3 regions of the Streptomyces sp. NPDC042371 genome follow, and region 1 is predicted to be linked to each of the others. Evidence: riboswitches for the same ligand, from Rfam matches in the RefSeq annotation. Region 1 holds a riboswitch; each other region holds the start of a gene.
What was found. A riboswitch is a leader RNA that binds a small molecule or an ion and turns the genes downstream of it on or off. The one in region 1 is predicted to bind cyclic di-AMP.
Positions count from the first base shown of each region.

Region 2: linked by a shared signal. The riboswitch ahead of AC068B_RS10330 (M23 family metallopeptidase) and the one ahead of AC068B_RS08755 (C40 family peptidase) in region 1 are both predicted to bind cyclic di-AMP.
Region 3: linked by a shared signal. The riboswitch ahead of AC068B_RS16620 (transglycosylase family protein) and the one ahead of AC068B_RS08755 (C40 family peptidase) in region 1 are both predicted to bind cyclic di-AMP.

Region 1 is NZ_JBWKAP010000002.1:658,771-665,368, forward strand. It holds gene AC068B_RS08745 (peptidoglycan DD-metalloendopeptidase family protein) at 86-1,519, shown strand; gene AC068B_RS08750 (ATP-dependent DNA helicase) at 1,541-4,114, opposite strand; cyclic di-AMP (ydaO/yuaA leader) riboswitch at 4,384-4,539, shown strand; gene AC068B_RS08755 (C40 family peptidase) at 4,547-5,755, shown strand; gene AC068B_RS08760 (hypothetical protein) at 5,827-6,180, opposite strand; gene AC068B_RS08765 (hypothetical protein) at 6,376-6,513, shown strand; gene AC068B_RS08770 (C40 family peptidase) at 6,527-6,598, shown strand, end outside.
Region 2 is NZ_JBWKAP010000003.1:150,707-157,304, reverse strand. It holds gene AC068B_RS10335 (GntR family transcriptional regulator) at 48-734, opposite strand; gene AC068B_RS10330 (M23 family metallopeptidase) at 980-1,783, opposite strand; cyclic di-AMP (ydaO/yuaA leader) riboswitch at 1,796-1,958, opposite strand; gene AC068B_RS10325 (M16 family metallopeptidase) at 2,190-3,575, opposite strand; gene AC068B_RS10320 (M16 family metallopeptidase) at 3,572-4,936, opposite strand; gene AC068B_RS10315 (DNA gyrase/topoisomerase IV subunit A) at 5,161-6,598, shown strand, end outside.
Region 3 is NZ_JBWKAP010000005.1:119,626-126,223, reverse strand. It holds gene AC068B_RS16640 (SurA N-terminal domain-containing protein) at 1-262, shown strand, start outside; gene AC068B_RS16635 (nucleoside triphosphate pyrophosphohydrolase) at 333-1,361, shown strand; gene AC068B_RS16630 (cytochrome P450 family protein) at 1,484-2,776, shown strand; gene AC068B_RS16625 (LysM peptidoglycan-binding domain-containing protein) at 2,915-3,997, shown strand; cyclic di-AMP (ydaO/yuaA leader) riboswitch at 4,192-4,338, shown strand; gene AC068B_RS16620 (transglycosylase family protein) at 4,343-5,050, shown strand; gene eno (phosphopyruvate hydratase) at 5,368-6,598, shown strand, end outside.

The DNA of each region.
Region 1 (6,598 bases):
CCTGCCGAAGATTGTCGCGCCCGTATACCGCCGGGTACAGTCACCGCACTGCTCTGCCCCTGCTGCCGAGGCGAAAGAGAAGTTGGTGAACGACCGTCACCCGTCGGGGAGCTCGATCCCCCCGTCCTCGGCACCCGGCGCCGACTACGCGCACTACGCGACGTACGACCAACAGAGTGCCCAGCACAACGGCTACGGCTACGACACCCATTCCACCGGCAGCTTCGACACCGGGACGTTCGCGACCGACCCCCTCTTCGGCGACATGCCGGGCGGCGGCCACGACACGGGCCAGTGGGCGACCACGGGCTCCCAGCAGACGGCCACCTACGACGCGTACGCGGCGCAGTACTACGCCGCTACGTACGACTCAGGCAGCTACGACACCGGCTCGATGTGGTCGACCGGCGGCTATCAGCAGGTCGCCGACATTCCGTCGCAGCCGGGCCCCGACTCCACGGGCCAGTGGGACACCACCGCCTGGAACCAGGCCCCGTCGGACGGCCCGCAGACCGGTCAGTGGGACACGCAGACCTTCGACACCGGTGCGTACGACGCGACGGCGTGGAACTCGCCCGACGCGCACGGCACCCAGGAGGCGCACGACGCGCCCGACCTGCTCGGCGCCCCCGTTCCGCACGACGCGGCCCAGCCGTACGAGACCGACGCCGACACCGACACCGCGTACGACCCCGCGGACCCCGAGTCGGCAGCGGACTCCCGCAGTGCCGCGCCCCGCGCCTCCCGCGGGAAGCGCGGCGGACCCGCCGGGGACAGCCGGTCGAGGACCCGCCGCCGCACCCCCGCCAAACGCTCCGCCCTCCTCACCGTCGCGGTGCCCTCGGCCTGTGTGATGGGCGTCGCCGGAGTGGCCGCCGCCTCCGTGGGCAACTTCGGCGGGGACGACACCAAGGAGACGACGGCGTCGGCCCCGGACCCCACGTCCGTGCAGCCCTCCGCCGCCAACAACAAGCTGGACACCCAGCTGGCGAACCTCTCCGCGGACGCGGGCGACTTCGCGGACCGCGCGAGCCGCACGCAGGAACGTATCGACCTCAAGGCCGAGAAGGCGGCCGCCGAGAAGAAGGCGGCGGCGGAGGCGGCGCGCAAGGAGCGGCTGCGGCCCAAGTTCGCCCTGCCGGTCAAGCAGCACGGCCTCAGCGCGCAGTTCGGCCAGGCGGGCGTCAACTGGATGTCAGCGCACTCCGGAATCGACTTCCCGGTGTCCTACGGCACCGAGGTCCTCGCCGCGACCGACGGCACCGTCTCCACGAAGTGGAACAGCGCCTACGGCAACATGGCGATCGTCACCGCGAAGGACGGCACGGAGACGTGGTACTGCCACCTCTCCACGCACAAGATCTCCAGCGGTCCCGTGAAGGCGGGCGAGGCCATCGCCTTCTCCGGGAACTCCGGCAACTCCACGGGCCCCCACCTGCACTTCGAGGTGCGGCCCGCCGGCGGCTCGGCGATCGACCCGCTGCCGTGGCTGCGCAGCCACGGCCTCGACCCGACGTAACTCCGGCCGCCGCGGCCCGCGTTACAACTTCTCCACCGGCGCATACCGCAGCAGGAGACGCTTCGGCTTGGGCTCGCCGAAGTCCACCGTCGCCTCGGCGTTCGACCCCGTCCCCTTCACCCCGACCACGGTCCCGAGACCGAACTGGTCGTGCGTGACACGGTCACCGACGGCGAGCGACACCACCGGCTTCTCCGACGCGCGGCGCGTGGCGAAGCCTTGCGCGCCGCCGGAACGCGAGCGCGACGAGGACAGCGACGAGGCGATGCCCGCGGCAGGTCCGGACGAGGCCGGTGCGCCGACCGAGCCGGTCCGCTTCCAGTCCAGGTGCGCGTCCGGGATCTCCTCCAGGAAGCGGGACGGCGGGTTGTACGACGGCTGGCCCCAGGCGCTGCGCATCGAGGACCGCGTCAAGTAGAGCCGTTCACGCGCGCGCGTGATGCCCACGTACGCAAGGCGACGCTCCTCCTCCAGCTCCTTGACCTGCCCGAGAGAGCGCATGTGCGGGAAGACGCCGTCCTCCATGCCGGTCAGGAACACGACGGGGAATTCGAGGCCCTTGGCGGTGTGCAGGGTCATGAGCGTGATGACTCCGGAGCCGTCGTCCTCCTCGTCGGGGATCTGGTCGGAGTCGGCGACCAGGGCGACACGCTCCAGGAAGTCCGAGAGCGTACCGGCCGGAGCCGCACCCTCACCCGGATCGCCCTCACCCTCGCCCGCGTCACCCGCGCCCGCTTCGCCCTCTGCCTGAGCGCCGTCCGCCACCTGAGCGTCGTCCGCCGCCTGACTGCCGTCCGCCGCCTGGCCGTTGTTGTCCTGCTCGAACTCCAGCGCCACGGCGGCGAGCTCCTGGAGGTTCTCGATGCGGGTCTCGTCCTGCGGGTCGGTCGAGGCCTGCAACTCGGCGAGATAGCCGGTCCGTTCGAGCACGGCTTCCAGGACGACGGCCGGGCCCGCACCGGACTCGACGATGGTCCGCAGCTCCTCCATGAGCGTGTTGAAGCGCCGGACGGCGTTGGTCGAGCGGGCCGCCATTCCGTACGCCTCGTCGACGCGGCGCAGCGCCTGCGGGAAGGAGATCTTCTCGCGCTGCGCGAGCGCGTCGATCATGGCTTCGGCGCGGTCGCCGATGCCCCTCTTCGGCACGTTGAGGATGCGGCGCAGCGGGACCGCGTCCTCGGGGTTGGCGAGAACACGCAGGTAGGCCAGCACATCGCGGACCTCCTTGCGCTCGTAGAAGCGGACTCCGCCGACGACCTTGTAGGGCAGGCCGACGCGGATGAAGATCTCTTCGAAGACACGGGACTGGGCGTTCGTCCGGTAGAAGATCGCCACGTCGCCGGACTTGGCGTCGCCCGCGTCGGTGAGGCGGTCGATCTCGTCGGCGACGAACTGGGCCTCGTCGTGCTCGGTGTCGGCGACGTATCCGGTGATGCGTGCGCCCGCGCCCTGGTTGGTCCACAGGTTCTTGGGGCGGCGGCTCTCGTTCCGCTCGATGACCGCGTTCGCGGCGGTCAGGATCGTCTGCGTGGAGCGGTAGTTCTGCTCCAGGAGGATCGTCGTCGCGTCCGCGTAGTCCTCCTCGAACTGGAGGATGTTGCGGATGGTGGCGCCACGGAAGGCGTAGATCGACTGGTCGGCGTCGCCCACCACGCAGAGCTCGGCGGGGTCGTCCCCCTCGCCTCCGGAGGGCCCGACCAGCTCGCGCACCAGTGCGTACTGGGCGTGGTTGGTGTCCTGGTACTCATCGACCATGACGTGCCGGAAGCGGCGCCTGTAGTGCTCGGCGACGTCCGGGAAGGCGCGCAGCAGATGGACCGTCGTCATGATCAGGTCGTCGAAGTCCATCGCGTTCGCCTCGCGGAGGCGCGACTGGTACATCGCGTAGGCCTGGGCGAGGGTCTTCTCGAAGCCGTCGGCGGCCTGACCTGCGAAGTCCTCTTCGTCGATCAGCTCGTTCTTCAGGTTCGAGATCTTGGCGCTGAAGGACTTCGGCGGGAACTTCTTCGGGTCGAGGTCCAGGTCACGGCAGACCAGGGCCATGAGGCGCTTGGAGTCGGCGGCGTCGTAGATCGAGAAGGAGGACGTGAAGCCCAGCTTCTTGTACTCACGGCGGAGGATACGGACGCAGGCGCTGTGGAAGGTGGACACCCACATCGCGTTCGCCCGGGGGCCCACGAGCTGCTCGACCCGCTCCTTCATCTCGCCCGCGGCCTTGTTCGTGAAGGTGATCGCGAGGATCTGGCCGGGGTGCACGCCGCGCTCGGCGAGCAGGTGCGCGATGCGGTGGGTCAGCACGCGGGTCTTGCCGGATCCGGCACCGGCGACGATGAGCAGCGGGGAACCTGCGTGCACGACCGCCGCGCGCTGGTTCTCGTTCAGCCCGTCCAGGAGCGTCGCCGGGTCGATGACCGGGCGCGGGGCGCCGTCGCGGTAATGCGAATCCCGGGTCATGGGCGCGTCGAACTTCCCGTCGAACAGGTCGTCCGGAATGGGTTCCGGAGCGCTGTCCTCGGGCGGCGGCGGGGGCGCTTCGTCCGTGGCCCGGGAGGGCTGCAGGTCCGCCAGGAAGCTGTCATCAAAGAGGCTGCTCATCGCCTCCCGAGTCTAGGCGGCCCCACTGACAACCCGCTGCGGGTTCCGGACACCCCCGCGATCCTGACTCCCCGCACATGGACGATCGCATTCCGCTATGGTGTCTCACCGCGGGCCGCGGGCCGTGTCTCAGGGCTCAGGTCTCGGGTCTCGTAAAGTCACGAAAATGTATCGGGCATATCGAACATCAACCTTCACACGGGCCACACGAGTTGGCTAGCGTGCCCGACGGGCCACTCGTCCCCCCACCGGCGAACCCCGCCGGGAACGGGCGGCCTCCGCCGAGTCCGACATGGTCGGAGCCGGGGACCCACCGAGACCTTGGGGTGAATCGGTCCCGTACGAAGTACGGGACTGTAGGGCAGCCTTCCGAACCAACCGCCCGAACCCGACAGCTAACCCGGTAGGCGGTCTACGGAAGGAGTCGCCTCCTTGGCGTCGCACCGCAAGCCGCGGAACCGGACGGCCGGCCTACGCACGGCCCCCGCCCTCGGCATCACGACGGCAGCCCTCACCTCCGTCGCCCTCCTGTCGCAGAGCGCACAGGCAGCGCCCTCCGCGCCGACGAAGCCCAGCCTCGAAGAGGTACAGAAGAAGGTCGACGAGCTCTACCAGCAGGCGGGTGTAGCCACCCAGAAGTACAACTCGGCCAAGGAGCACACCGATAAGCAGCGCAAGAAGGTCGACCGGCTGCTCGACGACGTGGCCAAGCGCACCGACAAGCTGAACGACGCGCGCAAGGAGCTCGGCTCCTTCGCCGCGGCGCAGTACCGCACCGGCGCCGTCTCCGAGACGGCGACGATGATGCTCGCCAACGATCCGCAGGGCTACTTCGACCAGAACCATCTGGCGGACCGGCTGACCACGCGCCAGAAGAAGGCGGTCGACGCCTACCAGATGGAGCAGGCGTCGGCGACGAAGCAGCGCACGAAGGCCGCGAAGAGCCTCAAGACGCTGACCGACTCGCGGGACGACCTCAGGACGAGCAAGCAGACGGTCCAGAAGAAGCTGGGCGACGCGCGCGAGATGCTCTCGAAGCTGACCGCCGAGGAGAAGGCGCGGCTCGCGGAGATCGAGCGGAAGAAGAAGCAGGAGGCCAAGCGCAAGGCCGAGAAGCTGGCGCGCGAGCAGGCCGCCGAGGCGGAGCGCAAGCGCAAGGCGGAGGAGGCGGCCCAGCGGGAGAAGGAGCGGGACGGCGGCCAGGACTCCGGTTCCGGTTCCGACGCGGGTTCGGGCTCCGGTTCCGGCTCAGGTTCCGGTTCGGGCTCCGGGAGCCCGGACGGCGGCTACGCCACCAAGGCCGCGAAGGTCATCTCCTTCGCGGAGGCCCAGATCGGCAAGCCGTACGTCTGGGGCGCCACCGGCCCCGACTCCTACGACTGCTCCGGGCTCACCCAGGACGCGTGGAAGGCCGCGGGGATCTCCCTGCCGCGCACCACGTGGGACCAGGTGAAGGTCGGCACGACGGTGAAGACCGCCGACGCCAAACCGGGTGACCTGGTGTTCTTCTACGACGACATCAGTCACGTGGGGATCTACATCGGCAACGGCAAGATGATCCACGCCCCGAAGCCGGGCGCGAACGTCCGCGTCGAGTCGATCTACTACATGCCGATCCACAGCGTGGTGCGCCCCGCCTGACGACGAAGCGCCCCGCAGGAAAGAACCGCTCTCCCGAGCACCCCTTCCACGCGCGCGTGCAGGCGGAAAACTCAGGTCCACAGCACCGCGATGAAGATGTTCGCCGTGGTCAGCAGGCCGACCGCGCCGAACAGGCTCTTGTCGATCTTCTCCTCGTCCCGCTTCACGTAGACCAGCGCGAGAATCACGATCAGGACGGCCATCTTGATGCCGATCTTGACGTTGTTGACCGTGTTGTCGTCCGCCTGGTTGAGGCCCACGAGGACCACACCGGTGAGGAGCATGATCAGCGCACCGTGCAGCATCCCGGGGCTGAATCGGGCGGTGCCCTGGCCCATCTGCTTCATCTGGGTGAGGAAACCGCCCAGGAGCGAGGCGATGCCGATGATGTGCAGGCCGACGAAGAGATGGATGAGTAGGTCCATGAGGCCGGAGCCTAGCCGGGGCCCCCGGCCCTCCCGGCAGGCGCCCCCATATCACTGCCCCACGGCCGGGTAGGTCGGAAACGAGCCATCGGTCACACCTCTGTGCGAAGCCGCCGCAGCCCGGCGATGCACACGGTCGCGGCGGGTCGCCGTTCCGCCCACTTCTGTCAGTTGCGCACAATCCGTCACTCACCCGTGACGCCCAGGTTTAGCGTCCTCCACCAGGTGGCCGACTCCCCACCGCCGTCCGGCCCAGGACGGCCGTCGGTCACCACCGCCGAGAAGCCCGGCGGCGGCCTGCTCCCCCTGTGCGGGCCGCCGCCGGACACGTAAGGAGCCCCACTTCGTGGCAGCGCACCGCAAGCCCAGCCAGCGCTCGCTCAGCGGCAGCACGGCCCGCACCGCCTTGACCCTCGCC
Region 2 (6,598 bases), on a different contig from region 1:
CGCGCGACGACTCTTCTTACGGCTCCTCTTTGTATACGGCGCCTCCGTTAATTCCGGAGACTCACCGTGTTTACGGCATGTTGCGAATCCCTCACGCGGCCGCCCCGGCGCGCGGGCCGCAATCGGTGGGCCGCGCGGGCCCGTTCGACGTGTGCCGCGGTGAGCGCCCTCGCCCGTTCCGCGTCCCGGCGGGCGACCGCGTCGGCGATCGCCGCGTGCTCGGACCAGGACTCGTCCGGCGTCGCCGGGGTATCGACGACGTACATCCAGGCGATCTTGTGCCGGAGCGGGGTGAGCAGCGCCGTGAGGCCGGGGCTGCCGGACGCCTGGGCGAGCGTCTCGTGGAACCAGCCGCCCAGCGAGCGCAGATCCTCCCCGCGGCCGCTCCTGGAGCGCTGCTGGCCCAGCCTGACGAGTCCGCGCAGGACCTTCAGGTGTGCGTCCGTGCGGCGCTGCGCGGCGCGTGCCGCGGCGAGCGGCTCCAGCAGCGTCCGGACCTCCAGGAGGTCCGCGGCCTCCTGTTCCGTCGGCTCGGCGACGCATGCGCCCGCATGCCTGCGGGTGACGACGAAGCCCTCGGCCTCCAGCGTGCGCAGGGCCTCGCGCACGGGGACGCGGGAGACTCCGTAGCGCCGCGCGAGGAGTTCCTCGGTGAGTCTGCCGCCCCTTTCATATACACCGGCGACTATGTCGTCCCGAATGGCCGTGCATACCGAGTGCGCGGGAACGCGCATGACCGGACCTCCGCCTTAATCCCCGCGACACGCGGTCGACCGACGCTCGTTCCGTGACTCTATTGCAGAGCGCCGGAATTTCCGACGGCGGACAGAAATCCATGGATATCTTTTGGCCAAGAACGGGCGGCAGGGGACGATGGCCGGGGAACGCCGAAAGCCCCGGCTCGGGAGGAGCCGGGGCTTTCGGTGAAGTGCTGCGGGGCCGTCCGCGTGGGGCGACCGCGTCGGCCGTCCGCTTCGGATCAGACCTTGACGCCGTGCGAGCGCAGGTACGAGACCGGGTCGATGTCGGAGCCGTACTCCTCGCCGGAGCGGGCCTCGAAGTGGAGGTGCGGGCCACTGGAGTTGCCGGTGGACCCGGAGAGACCGATCTGCTGGCCCGGGGTGACCGTCTGGCCGACGGTGACGCCGAGGGACGACATGTGGCCGTACTGGGTGTACGTGCCGTCGTTCATCTTGATGACCACGTTGTTGCCGTAGGCACCACCCCAGCCCGCCTCGACGACGGTGCCGGAGCCGACCGCGTGGACGGCGGTGCCGGACGCGGCGTGGAAGTCGACACCGGTGTGGCTGCCGGAGGACCACATGGCGCCGCCGGTCTGGTAGCCCGTGGAGACGTACGAGCCGGAGACCGGGGAGACGTAGGTGTTCAGGCGCTTGCGCTCGGCCTCGCGGGCGGCACGCTCCTTGGCCTCGTGCTCCTTCTTGGCCTTCGCCTTGGCCTCCGCCTCGGCCTTGCGCTTCTCCTCGGCGGCCTTCTTCTTGGCGGCCTCTTCGGCCTTCTTGGCGGCAGCGGCGTCGTCGGCGGCCTGGCGCTGCGCGGCGGCCTGCGCGTCGACGCTCTCGGCGAGCGAGTCGCCGACGGATATCGCCTGGGTGAGACCAGTGTGCTCCACGGCCGCTTCGTCGGCGGCGGCGAGCGCGGGGGCGGCAAGGCCTCCGATGACACCGGTGGTGGTGAGCGCCGCGACACCTGCGACGTTCGCGGTGGTCCGCGTGAGGCGACTCGGACGACGGTGCTTCCCGGTGGCACGGGTGAACGCCATGTGGCGGGTGTTCCTTTCCTTCCCTCTCGCCTACCGGGTTAGCTGACGGGTTCGGAGCAGGAAGGTCTCCTACGGGTCCCTCACCTCGCGGCAAGGTGCCCGATTCACCCCAGGGGACATGTGGGTCCCCGGCTCCCCTGGCTCGCGCCGTACGGGGACTCGGCGATGACTGTCCGGTGCCGCGGATGCGGCGTACTGCGCGACGAACAGCCGGGTCGACGCTAAGCGGGGCATCTTTCGATCGACAAACAGAACGCGCCTTTTGTAGCGCACGCCACACGGCAGACAGGCAACCTCCATACCAATCCGGACATATGAGGACCCTGGCGACCGAAAGGGTCACCAGGGTCCCGATACGTCCCAACTTGCGTCCTGACTGTGGCTCAGCGCCGACGCCGACCGTCACTCAGCCGGTGACCACGCTCACTTCGCCGATCCCGAGCGCCCTGACGGGCTCCTCGATCTGCGCGGCGTCCCCGACGAGGACCGTCACCAGGCGGTCCTCCGGGAAGGCGTTCACGACGGCCGCAGTGGCCTCCACGGTGCCGGTGGCGGCCAGCTGTCGGTACAGCTGCGCCTGGAAGTCGTCCGGCAGGTTCTGCTCGACCTGGTCGGCGAGCGTCGCCGCCACGGAGGCGGCCATCTCGTACTTGAGCGGGGCCACGCCCACCAGGTTCTGCACGGCGACGTCGCGCTCGGCGTCGGTGAGCCCCTCCGCGGCGAGGGTGCGCAGCACCTTCCAGAGGTCGTCCAGCGCCGGGCCCGTGTTCGGGGTGTCCACGGAGCCGCTGATGGCGAGCATCGCGGCGCCCGTCCCGTCCGGGGCGGAGCGGAGCACCTGGCCGAACGCCCGTACGCCGTAGGTGTATCCCTTCTCCTCGCGCAGGACACGGTCCAGGCGGGAGGTGAGGGTGCCGCCCAGGCAGTACGTGCCGAGCACCTGGGCGGGCCACACGCGGTCGTGCCGGTCGGCGCCGACGCGGCCGATCAGCAGCTGTGTCTGGACCGCTCCGGGGCGGTCCACGATGACGACGCGGCCGCGGTCGTCGGCGATCACCGGCGGCACGGGGCGCGACTCGCCCGCGGAGCCGGTCCAGGCGCCGACGGTGTCGGCGAGGACGGCGTCCAGGTCGGTGCCCACCAGGTCGCCGACGACGACCAGGGTGGCCGTGGCGGGGCGGACGAACTTCTCGTAGAAGGCACGCACCGCCGCCGAGTCGATGGCGGTGACCGTCTCCTCGGTGCCCTGACGCGGGCGCGACATGCGCGCGGTCGGCGGGAAGAGCTGCCTGGAGAGCTCCTTGGCGGCGCGGCGCGCCGGGTTGGCGGCCTCGTGCGGGATCTCGTCCAGGCGGTTGCGTACGAGCCGTTCGATCTCGCTGTCCGCGAAGGCGGGGGCCCGCAGGGCGTCGGCGAGCAGGCCGAGTGCCTTCGGGAGCCGGGAGACCGGGACCTCGAGCGAGACCCGCACGCCCGGGTGGTCGGCGTGCGCGTCGAGGGTCGCGCCGCAGCGGTCGAGCTCGGCGGCGAACTCCTCCGCGGAGTGCTTGTCGGTGCCCTCGTTGAAGGCCCGCGCCATGATGGTGGCGACGCCGTCCAGGCCTTCCGGCTCGGCGTCCAGGGGCGCTTCGAGGTGGATCTCGACGGCGACGACCTGCTGGCCGGGGCGGTTGCAGCGCAGGACCGTGAGGCCGTTGGGCAGCGTGCCGCGCTCGGGGGCCGGGAAGGCCCAGGGCTTGGCCGTACCGGCCTGGGGCTGGGGGTGGAACTGCATCGTCGCGGCCTCGGTCACTTCGCCGCCTCCTCTTCTTCCTCGGCGCCCTCGGCGGCGTCTGCGGCCTCCTCGGCCCCGTCAACGGGCTCGTACACGAGCACCGCGCGGTTGTCCGGGCGCAGCCGGGCCCCGGCGACCTCCTGGACCTCTTCCGCGGTGATGTCGAGGACGCGCTGGACGGCCGTGAGGGCGAGCTGCGGGTCGCCGAACAGGACCGCGAACCTGCACAGTTCGTCGGCGCGGCCCGCGACTGTGCCGAGCCGGTCGAGCCACTCGCGCTCCAGCTGCGCCTGGGCGCGCTCCATCTCCTCCGGAGTGGGGCCCTCCGCGGCGAAGCGGGCGAGCTCCTCGTCGACGGCGGCCTCGATGACGGGCACCTCGACGTCGCCCGACGTCTTCACGTCGAGCCAGCCGAGCGAGGGCGCCCCCGCGAGGCGCAGCAGGCCGAACCCGGCGGCGACCGCGGTGCGGTCCCTGCGCACGAGCCGGTTGTAGAGCCTGGAGGACTCGCCGCTGCCGAGGACGGTGAGGGCGAGGTCGGCCGCGTCGCACGCGCGCGTGCCGTCCTCCGGGAGGCGGTAGGCGGCCATCAGGGCGCGGGCCGGGACCTCCTCCTCGATGACCTCGCGCAGCTCCTTGCCGATGCGCTCGGGCAGCGAGCCGTCGCGCGGCGGCTGCTTGCCGTCGTGTCCGGGGATCGACCCGAAGTACTTCTCGACCCAGGCCAGCGTCTGCTCCGGGTCGATGTCGCCGACGACCGAGAGGACCGCGTTGTTGGGCGCGTAGTACGTGCGGAAGAACGCTCGCGCGTCCTCCAGGGTGGCCGCGTCCAGGTCGGCCATGGAGCCGATCGGCGTGTGGTGGTAGGGGTGGCCCTCCGGGTACGAGAGGGCGGTCAGCTTTTCGAACGCCGTGCCGTACGGAACGTTGTCGTACCGCTGGCGGCGCTCGTTCTTCACGACGTCGCGCTGGTTCTCCATCGACTCTTCGTCCAGCGCGGAGAGCAGCGAGCCCATCCGGTCGGCCTCGAGCCAGAGGGCCAGCTCCAACTGGTGGGCGGGCATGGTCTCGAAATAGTTGGTGCGCTCGAAGCTCGTCGTGCCGTTGAGCGAACCGCCCGCTCCCTGGACCAGCTCGAAGTGGCCATTGCCGTGCACCTGCTGCGAGCCCTGGAACATCAGGTGCTCGAAGAGGTGAGCAAGGCCTGTACGCCCCTTGACCTCGTGGCGGGAGCCGACGTCGTACCAGAGGCAGACCGCGGCGACCGGGGTCAGGTGGTCCTCGGAGAGCACCACGCGCAGGCCGTTGGCCAGCCGGTGCTCGGTCGCTGTCAGGCCGCCGGAGCCGGCCTCGGCTGTGGCCGTGTGACCCATGGGCATGTACGTCCCTTCGATCGCTGGATCATTGCTGGATCAGAACAATTGCTGCCAGTCCTGCCACTGTATGCAAGCGTGTCAGCACCTGACGAAGTTCCCGCTCCGCCCTCGGCGTAGTCGCGGGTGACACCGCCGGTGCACGGGTCGTGGTCGGCGTTGTCAGTGGGACAGTCCACAATGGTCGGCGTCAGAACCCGCACTTGCTTGGTGAAGGAGCCGCAGCAGCGATGGCCCGCCGCAGCACGAAGACCCCGCCGCCCGACGAGTCGTACGAGGAGAAGATCCTCGACATCGACGTCGTCGACGAGATGCAGGGCTCCTTCCTCGAGTACGCGTATTCGGTCATCTACTCCCGCGCCCTGCCGGACGCCCGCGACGGCATGAAGCCGGTGCACCGCAGGATCGTCTACCAGATGAACGAGATGGGCCTGCGCCCCGACCGCGGCTATGTGAAGTGTGCCCGTGTCGTCGGCGAGGTCATGGGTAAGTTGCACCCGCACGGCGACGCGTCGATCTACGACGCGCTGGTCCGCATGGCCCAGCCCTTCTCGATGCGCCTCCCCCTGGTGGACGGCCACGGCAACTTCGGCTCGCTCGGCAACGACGACCCGCCGGCCGCCATGCGGTACACCGAGTGCAAGATGGCCGACGCCACCTCCCTGATGACGGAGTCGATCGACGAGAACACCGTCGACTTCGAGCCGAACTACGACGGCCAGGAGACGGAGCCGACCGCCCTCCCTGCGGCGTATCCGAACCTCCTGGTCAACGGCGCGTCGGGCATCGCGGTCGGCATGGCGACGAACATGCCGCCGCACAACCTCGGCGAGGTCATCGCCGCCGCCCGCCACCTCATCAAGCACCCGGGGGCCGACCTCGAGACGCTGATGAAGTACGTGCCGGGCCCCGACCTGCCCACGGGCGGCCGGATCGTCGGGCTGAACGGCATCAAGGATGCGTACGAATCGGGCCGCGGCACCTTCAAGACCCGTGCCACGGTCTCCGTGGAGAACGTGACGGCGCGCCGCAAGGGCCTCGTCGTCACCGAACTGCCCTTCACCGTCGGCCCCGAGAAGGTCATCTCCAAGATCAAGGACCTGGTCGGCTCGAAGAAGCTGCAGGGCATCGCCGACGTCAAGGACCTCACCGACCGCGCGCACGGCCTGCGCCTGGTCATCGAGATCAAGAACGGCTTCGTCCCCGAGGCGGTCCTCGAGCAGCTCTACAAGCTGACGCCGATGGAGGAGTCCTTCGGCATCAACAACGTGGCGCTGGTGGACGGCCAGCCCCTCACCCTCGGCCTCAAGGAGCTCCTGGAGGTCTATCTCGACCACCGGTTCAACGTGGTGCGCCGCCGCAGCGAGTTCCGCCGCGGCAAGAAGCGCGACCGCCTGCACCTGGTCGAGGGCCTCCTGGTCGCCCTCCTGGACATCGACGAGGTCATCCGCCTCATCCGCTCCAGCGAGAACTCGGCGCAGGCCAAGGAGCGCCTGATCGAGCGCTTCTCGCTCAGCGACATCCAGACGCAGTACATCCTGGACACGCCGCTGCGCCGCCTGACCAAGTTCGACCGCATCGAGCTGGAGTCCGAGCGCGACCGGCTCAACGGCGAGATCGACGAGCTGACCGGCATCCTCGAGTCGGACGCGGAGCTGCGCAAGCTGG
Region 3 (6,598 bases), on a different contig from region 1:
CCGCCTGGAGGGCAGCCTGCGCACGGAGATCGAGGCGCAGAAGCTCTCGGCGAAGCTGGGCGCGGACATGAACTCGCCGCAGGGCCAGGCGGTCTTCTGGAAGGCCCTGTCGGCCGCGTCGAAGAAGCTCGACATCGATCTGAACCCGCGGTACGGCACGTGGGACGTCGACAAGAACAAGCGCACGGACGCCAAGACGCCGTGGGTGCGCCAGGTCACCGAGGCCGGGGCCGGGTCGGGCGCGGCGGAACAGCCGGCGTAGGAGAGCGGGGAGGGCGGCGAGGGCGGCGCAGGGACGGGGTGCTGTCAGTGGGCTGGGTTACGTTCGACAGGTGAACCAGACCGAGACCCCGCCCCCGGCCGACTCCGCAGACTCCGCCGCTTCGGCCGACGAGTCCGTCGGCCGCGTGATCCTGCTGACCACCAGCCACCGGGTCGCGCCCGGCCTCCTGTCCTGGCCCGCCTGGCAGGCGCTGCACGACGCCGACGAGGTGCTGTGCGCCGACGCCACGCATCCGCAGCTGCCGTATCTGCGGGAGGCGGGCGTGCGGGTCGAGCAGGCGGAGCCCACCGCGCAGGAGCTGATCGACGCCTGCGCGGGCGGCCGCACGGTCCTGGTCGTCGCCACCGCCGAGGGCGACCGTCAGCTCACGGACGGCCTGGCCCGGCTCGCGGGCTCGGGCCGCGTCGCCATGCCGGACCTGGAGCTCCTCCCCGCGTCGTACGACTTGCCGGGCGCGCGCCTGCTCGACCTGGTCCAGGTGATGGACCGGATCCGCGAGGAGTGCCCGTGGTCCTCCCAGCAGACCCACGAGGGCCTCGCGAAGTACGCGATCGAGGAGGCGTACGAACTCGTCGAGGCGATCGAGGACGGCGACAGGGAGGAGCTGCGCGAGGAGCTCGGCGACGTCCTGCTCCAGGTCGTCTTCCACGCGAGGATCGCGGAGGAGGCGTCCGGCGAGAGCGGTGACGAGGTGTTCTCCATCGACGACGTCGCGGGCGCCATCGTCGAGAAGCTGATCCACCGCCACCCGCACGTCTTCGGCGACGACTCGGCGCAGACCCCCGAGGACGTACGGGAACACTGGCTCCGCACGAAGGCGGAGGAGAAGCGACGCACATCCCTCACAGAGGGCATCCCCCTGGGCCAGCCCGCCCTGGCCTTGGCAGCCAAGCTCTCCTCCCGCGCCCGCACGGCGGCCCTCACGGTGCGACCCCCCACGGGGGAGGGCATCGGCTACGACCTCCTCACCCTGGCCCTGCGGGCCGACGCGGAGGGCGTGGACCCGGAGGCAGCACTGAGGGCAGCGGCGAGGACATACCGAGACGCGATCCTCGCGGCGGAGAACACGGGGGAGTAGGGGCAGCCCCTAGCGTCCCCCAGGGGCCCAGGGGCCCAGGGGCCCAGGGGCGCGGGGAACTGCGCGCCCAGCCACGACGAACCCGCACCCGACACCGCACCGACGCCGGATACCGTCACCCCATGCAAGACCAGCCGCCGCCCCCGCCCAAGGCCCAGGGGCCAGACCCCGCCCAAGGGCCAGAACTCTTCACCTGGGAGTTCGCCTCCGACCCCTACCCCGCATACGCCTGGCTCCGCACACACGAGCCCGTACGCAAGCAGCGGCTGCCCAGCGGGGTCGAGGCATGGCTGGTCACCCGGTACGCGGACGCCAAGCAGGCCCTCGCCGACCAGCGGCTCAGCAAGAACCCGGCCCACCACGACGAGCCCGCGCACGCGAAGAGCAAGACCGGGATCCCGGGCGAGCGCAGCGCCAACCTCATGACGCATCTGCTCAACATCGACCCGCCGGACCACACCCGGCTGCGCCGCCTCGTCTCCAAGGCCTTCACGCCACGCCGCGTCGCGGAATTCGCCCCCCGGGTACAGGAGCTGACGGACCAGCTCATCGACACGTTCGTGGCAGAGGGCAGTGCCGACCTCATCCACGAGTTCGCCTTCCCCCTCCCCATCTACGCCATCTGCGACCTCCTCGGCGTCCCCCGCGAGGACCAGGACGACTTCCGCGACTGGGCGGGCATGATGATCCGGCACGGCGGCGGCCCGCGCGGCGGCGTCGCCCGGTCGGTCAAGAAGATGCGCGGCTACCTCGCCGAGCTCATCCACCGCAAGCGCCTCGAACCCGGCGACGACCTCATCTCCGGTCTCATCAAGGCCTCCGACCACGGCGAGCACCTCACCGAGAACGAGGCCGCAGCCATGGCCTTCATCCTTCTCTTCGCCGGGTTCGAGACCACGGTCAACCTGATCGGCAACGGGCTGTACGCCCTCCTCACCCACCCCGAGCAGCGCGCCCGGTTCCAGAAGGCGCTGGCGGAGGGCGACACCGGGCTCCTGGAGACCGGCATCGAGGAACTGCTCCGTTACGACGGGCCCGTCGAGCTCGCCACGTGGCGGTTCGCGACGGAGGCGCTCACCATCGGCGGGCAGGATATCGCCGCCGGAGACCCCGTCCTCGTCGTGCTCGCCGCCGCGGACCGCGACCCCGCCCGGTTCGAGGATCCCGACACCCTCGACCTTTCCCGGAGTGACAACCAACACCTCGGATACGGGCACGGAATCCACTACTGCCTGGGCGCTCCGCTCGCCCGCCTGGAGGGCCTGACCGCCCTCACGACGCTGCTGCGACGCCTTCCCGACCTGCAACTCGCGGCGGAACCGGATGATTTGCGGTGGCGTGGCGGGCTGATCATGCGGGGACTGCGCACGCTGCCCGTGAAGTTCACAACCGCACAGACAACGGTGTCCGACTGACGGCCCGTCACGACTGTGATGTTCACGTGATCTCCGCTGCATCGACTTGTGACAAGCGTTCGACTGCGACTACGTTCACGACGACTTGAGCGCCCCCGGCGCCCAAGTCGTCGCTGCAGTCTCGTGAAAGGCACCCGCATGCTCTCCGGCTCTGGTCGTCACCGACGCCCCCGCCAAGCCCCGGCCATCATCGTCGCGGCAGGAGTCACCGGATCAGCCATCGCCATCCCACTGCTCGGCGCCACGAGCGCGAGCGCCGCCGACACCACGACGTGGGAGAAGCTCGCCGAGTGCGAGAGCGGCGGCGCGTGGAGCGCCAACCCCGGCAGCGGCTACTACGGAGGCCTCCAGCTCTCCCAGGAGAACTGGGAGGCGTACGGCGGCCTCGACTACGCGCCGAGCGCCGACCAGGCGAGCCGCTCGCAGCAGATCGCCGTCGCCGAGCAGATCCTCGACGACCAGGGCACCGCCGCCTGGCCGAGCTGCGCCCCGATCGCGGGCCTCACCCAGGACGGCGCCGCGGCCGACGTGGACCCGGGCGACCCGGTCACGCCGAAGCCCTCCGAGCCGTCCGGCTCGACAGGCCCCGACGGCTCCGACGACTCCAAGGGCGACAAGGACTCGGACAAGGGCTCGGACAAGGGCTCGGACGACGACTCCGGCAAGGCCTCCGGCAAGGACTCAGACAAGGGCAAGGGCAAGGGTGAGGAGGCCGGTGAGCCCTCGGACTCCGCCGACCCGTCCGACGGCCCGGAGAAGCCCTCCAGCGGCGCCGACGACTCCCGAGACAAGAATCACGACGAGTCAGGCGAAAAGGACGACAAGGGCGAAGCCGATGGCAAGGCCGACGGCAAGAAGGACGACTCCGGCAAGTCGGGCGAGGACGACGCCACTTCGCCCACGCCCGAGAAGTCGACCGACCCCGCCGACGAGGCGGACGGCTCCGACGACTCCGCGGGCCGCCACCGCGGCGACCGCGCGGACGAGAGCGAGGGCGCGGACGGCCGCTCCGGACGGCACGCCTCGCGCGGCGAGAACCGCTCCGGCGGAGTCGCCGATGGCGCCTACACGGTGCGCTCCGGAGACAGCCTCTCGGTCATCGCGGACGACCTCGGCGTCGACGGCGGATGGCACGAGCTCTACAGCGAGAACAAGAAGACCGTCGGGGGCGACCCGGACCTCATCCTCCCCGGTCAGAGCCTCGATCTGGGCGAAAAGTAACGGAAGTTGACGAAGAGTCGGGTGGGGGCTTCGCGCCGTATGTCTGGTTTGGCGCAAGTGAGAGATGGGTCTCAGAAGCCCTGATCGTCTTTGAAATTCCGGCGATCGCGTGTCTACGGTCGTCACCGCTCGCCACTGGTGGGCCCCGCCGGTCGGTACGCCGAATCCTGCCAACGGCCGGACGGGAACAGTCGTCGCTTTGAGCGCCGTAGGCAGGAGCGGGGGACCCAAGGTAAGTGCCGGAAACGGCTAGGGGTGAAGCCGCGCTCAAGGAGCGCGGCCGGGCAACCACATCGGCCCGAACCCGACAGCTCACCTCGCAGGCGTCGGTGAGGGGATCAACTCATGCTGTTTTCCAGCAAGGGCAAGCACCGCCGTCCGTCCAAGGCCACCCGTGTCGTCACGCTCGCCGGTGTCACCGGTGCCGCCGTGGCCGCCCCGCTGATGGCCGCTGGTTCGGCCTCCGCCGCCACCGGTGCCGAGTGGGACGCCGTCGCCCAGTGCGAGTCCGGCGGCAACTGGTCGATCAACACCGGCAACGGTTACCAGGGCGGCGTGCAGTTCTCGCCGTCCACCTGGGCCGCGTACGGCGGTACGAAGTACGCGCCGACCGCCGACAAGGCCTCCAAGGCCCAGCAGATCGAGATCGCCGAGAAGGTCCTCGCGGGCCAGGGCAAGGGTGCCTGGCCGAGCTGTGGCGTCGGCCTCTCGGGCGCCTCGCCCAGCAGCGGCGGCGGCTCGCAGGAGCAGGCCCCGCAGCAGCAGCAGGCCGCGCCGAAGCCGCAGCAGACGCAGCAGGCCCCGCAGCAGCAGGCCGCGCCGAAGCCGCAGCCCACGCCGCAGACCGAGACCAAGAAGACCGTCGAGACCCCGACCGGCAAGACGGTCAAGAAGGGCGACGGCGAGTACAAGGTCAAGACGGGCGACACCCTGTCCAAGATCGCCGAGGCCAAGCACGTCAAGGGCGGCTGGCACAAGGTCTACAAGCTCAACGGCGACATCATCGACAACGCCGACATGATCTACCCGGGCCAGCAGCTCCACCTGAGCTGACCCCACCCGGTAGCGGCCGTGCCTCGGCGGACGCACGGCCGTACCCCCGTCCCCACGGGCTCCCCGCCCCGGTGCGCGTATCCCCCGTACGCACCGGGGCGGGGCCATGTCTGCCCCCGCGTCCGCCCCCGCGTCGGCCCTCCGCTGTTCGCTACTAGCGAGTAGAAAACGTGGCCTTACGCCCGGTTTCCAAGGTATTTGGGCCCTCGTCCGTCCCAGGGGACGGGCGGTCGGCTGGCCGAAGGCCCGGAGCCCGTTAGGCTCAGGAGACGCAGGGCCGACGCGGCCCGCGTAAATGCGTCACATCCCAGAAGGAGATGCTCGTGCCGTCCATCGACGTCGTCGTAGCCCGGGAAATCCTGGACTCCCGAGGCAACCCCACGGTCGAGGTCGAGGTCGGCCTCGACGACGGCAGCACCGGTCGTGCCGCCGTTCCGTCCGGTGCCTCCACCGGTGCTTTCGAGGCCATCGAACTCCGTGACGGTGACCCCAACCGTTACATGGGCAAGGGTGTCGAGAAGGCCGTCCTCGCCGTCATCGAGCAGATCGGCCCGGAGCTCGTCGGCTACGACGCCACCGAGCAGCGCCTGATCGACCAGGCCATGTTCGACCTGGACGCCACCGACAACAAGGGCTCGCTCGGCGCCAACGCCATCCTCGGCGTCTCGCTCGCCGTCGCGCACGCCGCCTCCGAGGCCAGCGACCTGCCGCTGTTCCGCTACCTCGGCGGCCCGAACGCGCACCTGCTGCCCGTCCCGATGATGAACATCCTGAACGGCGGGTCGCACGCCGACTCGAATGTCGACATCCAGGAGTTCATGATCGCCCCGATCGGCGCGGAGTCCTTCTCCGAGGCCCTTCGCTGGGGCGCCGAGGTCTACCACACCCTCAAGAAGGTGCTGAAGACCAAGGGCCTGTCCACGGGCCTCGGCGACGAGGGCGGCTTCGCCCCGAACCTGGACTCCAACCGCGCCGCGCTCGACCTCATCATCGAGGCCATCAAGCAGGCCGGTTACGTCCCCGGCGAGCAGATCGGCCTCGCGCTCGACGTCGCCGCGTCCGAGTTCTACAAGGACGGCAAGTACGAGTTCGAGGGCAAGTCCCGCTCGGCCGCGGAGATGACCGAGTACTACGAGGAGCTCGTCTCCGCGTACCCGCTGGTCTCCATCGAGGACCCGCTGTACGAGGACGACTGGGCCGGCTGGAACGTCATCACCGAGCGCCTGGGCGACAAGGTCCAGATCGTCGGCGACGACCTCTTCGTCACCAACCCGGAGCGCCTGGCCCGCGGCATCGAGGAGGGCTCCGCCAACGCCCTGCTCGTCAAGGTCAACCAGATCGGTTCGCTGACCGAGACCCTGGACGCCGTCGAGATGGCCCAGCGCAACGGCTTCAAGTGCATGATGTCGCACCGCTCCGGCGAGACCGAGGACGTCACCATCGCCGACCTCGCGGTCGCCGTGAACTGCGGCCAGATCAAGACCGGTGCCCCGGCCCGCTCGGACCGCGTCGCCAAGTACAACCAGCTCCTGCGCATCGAGGAGATCC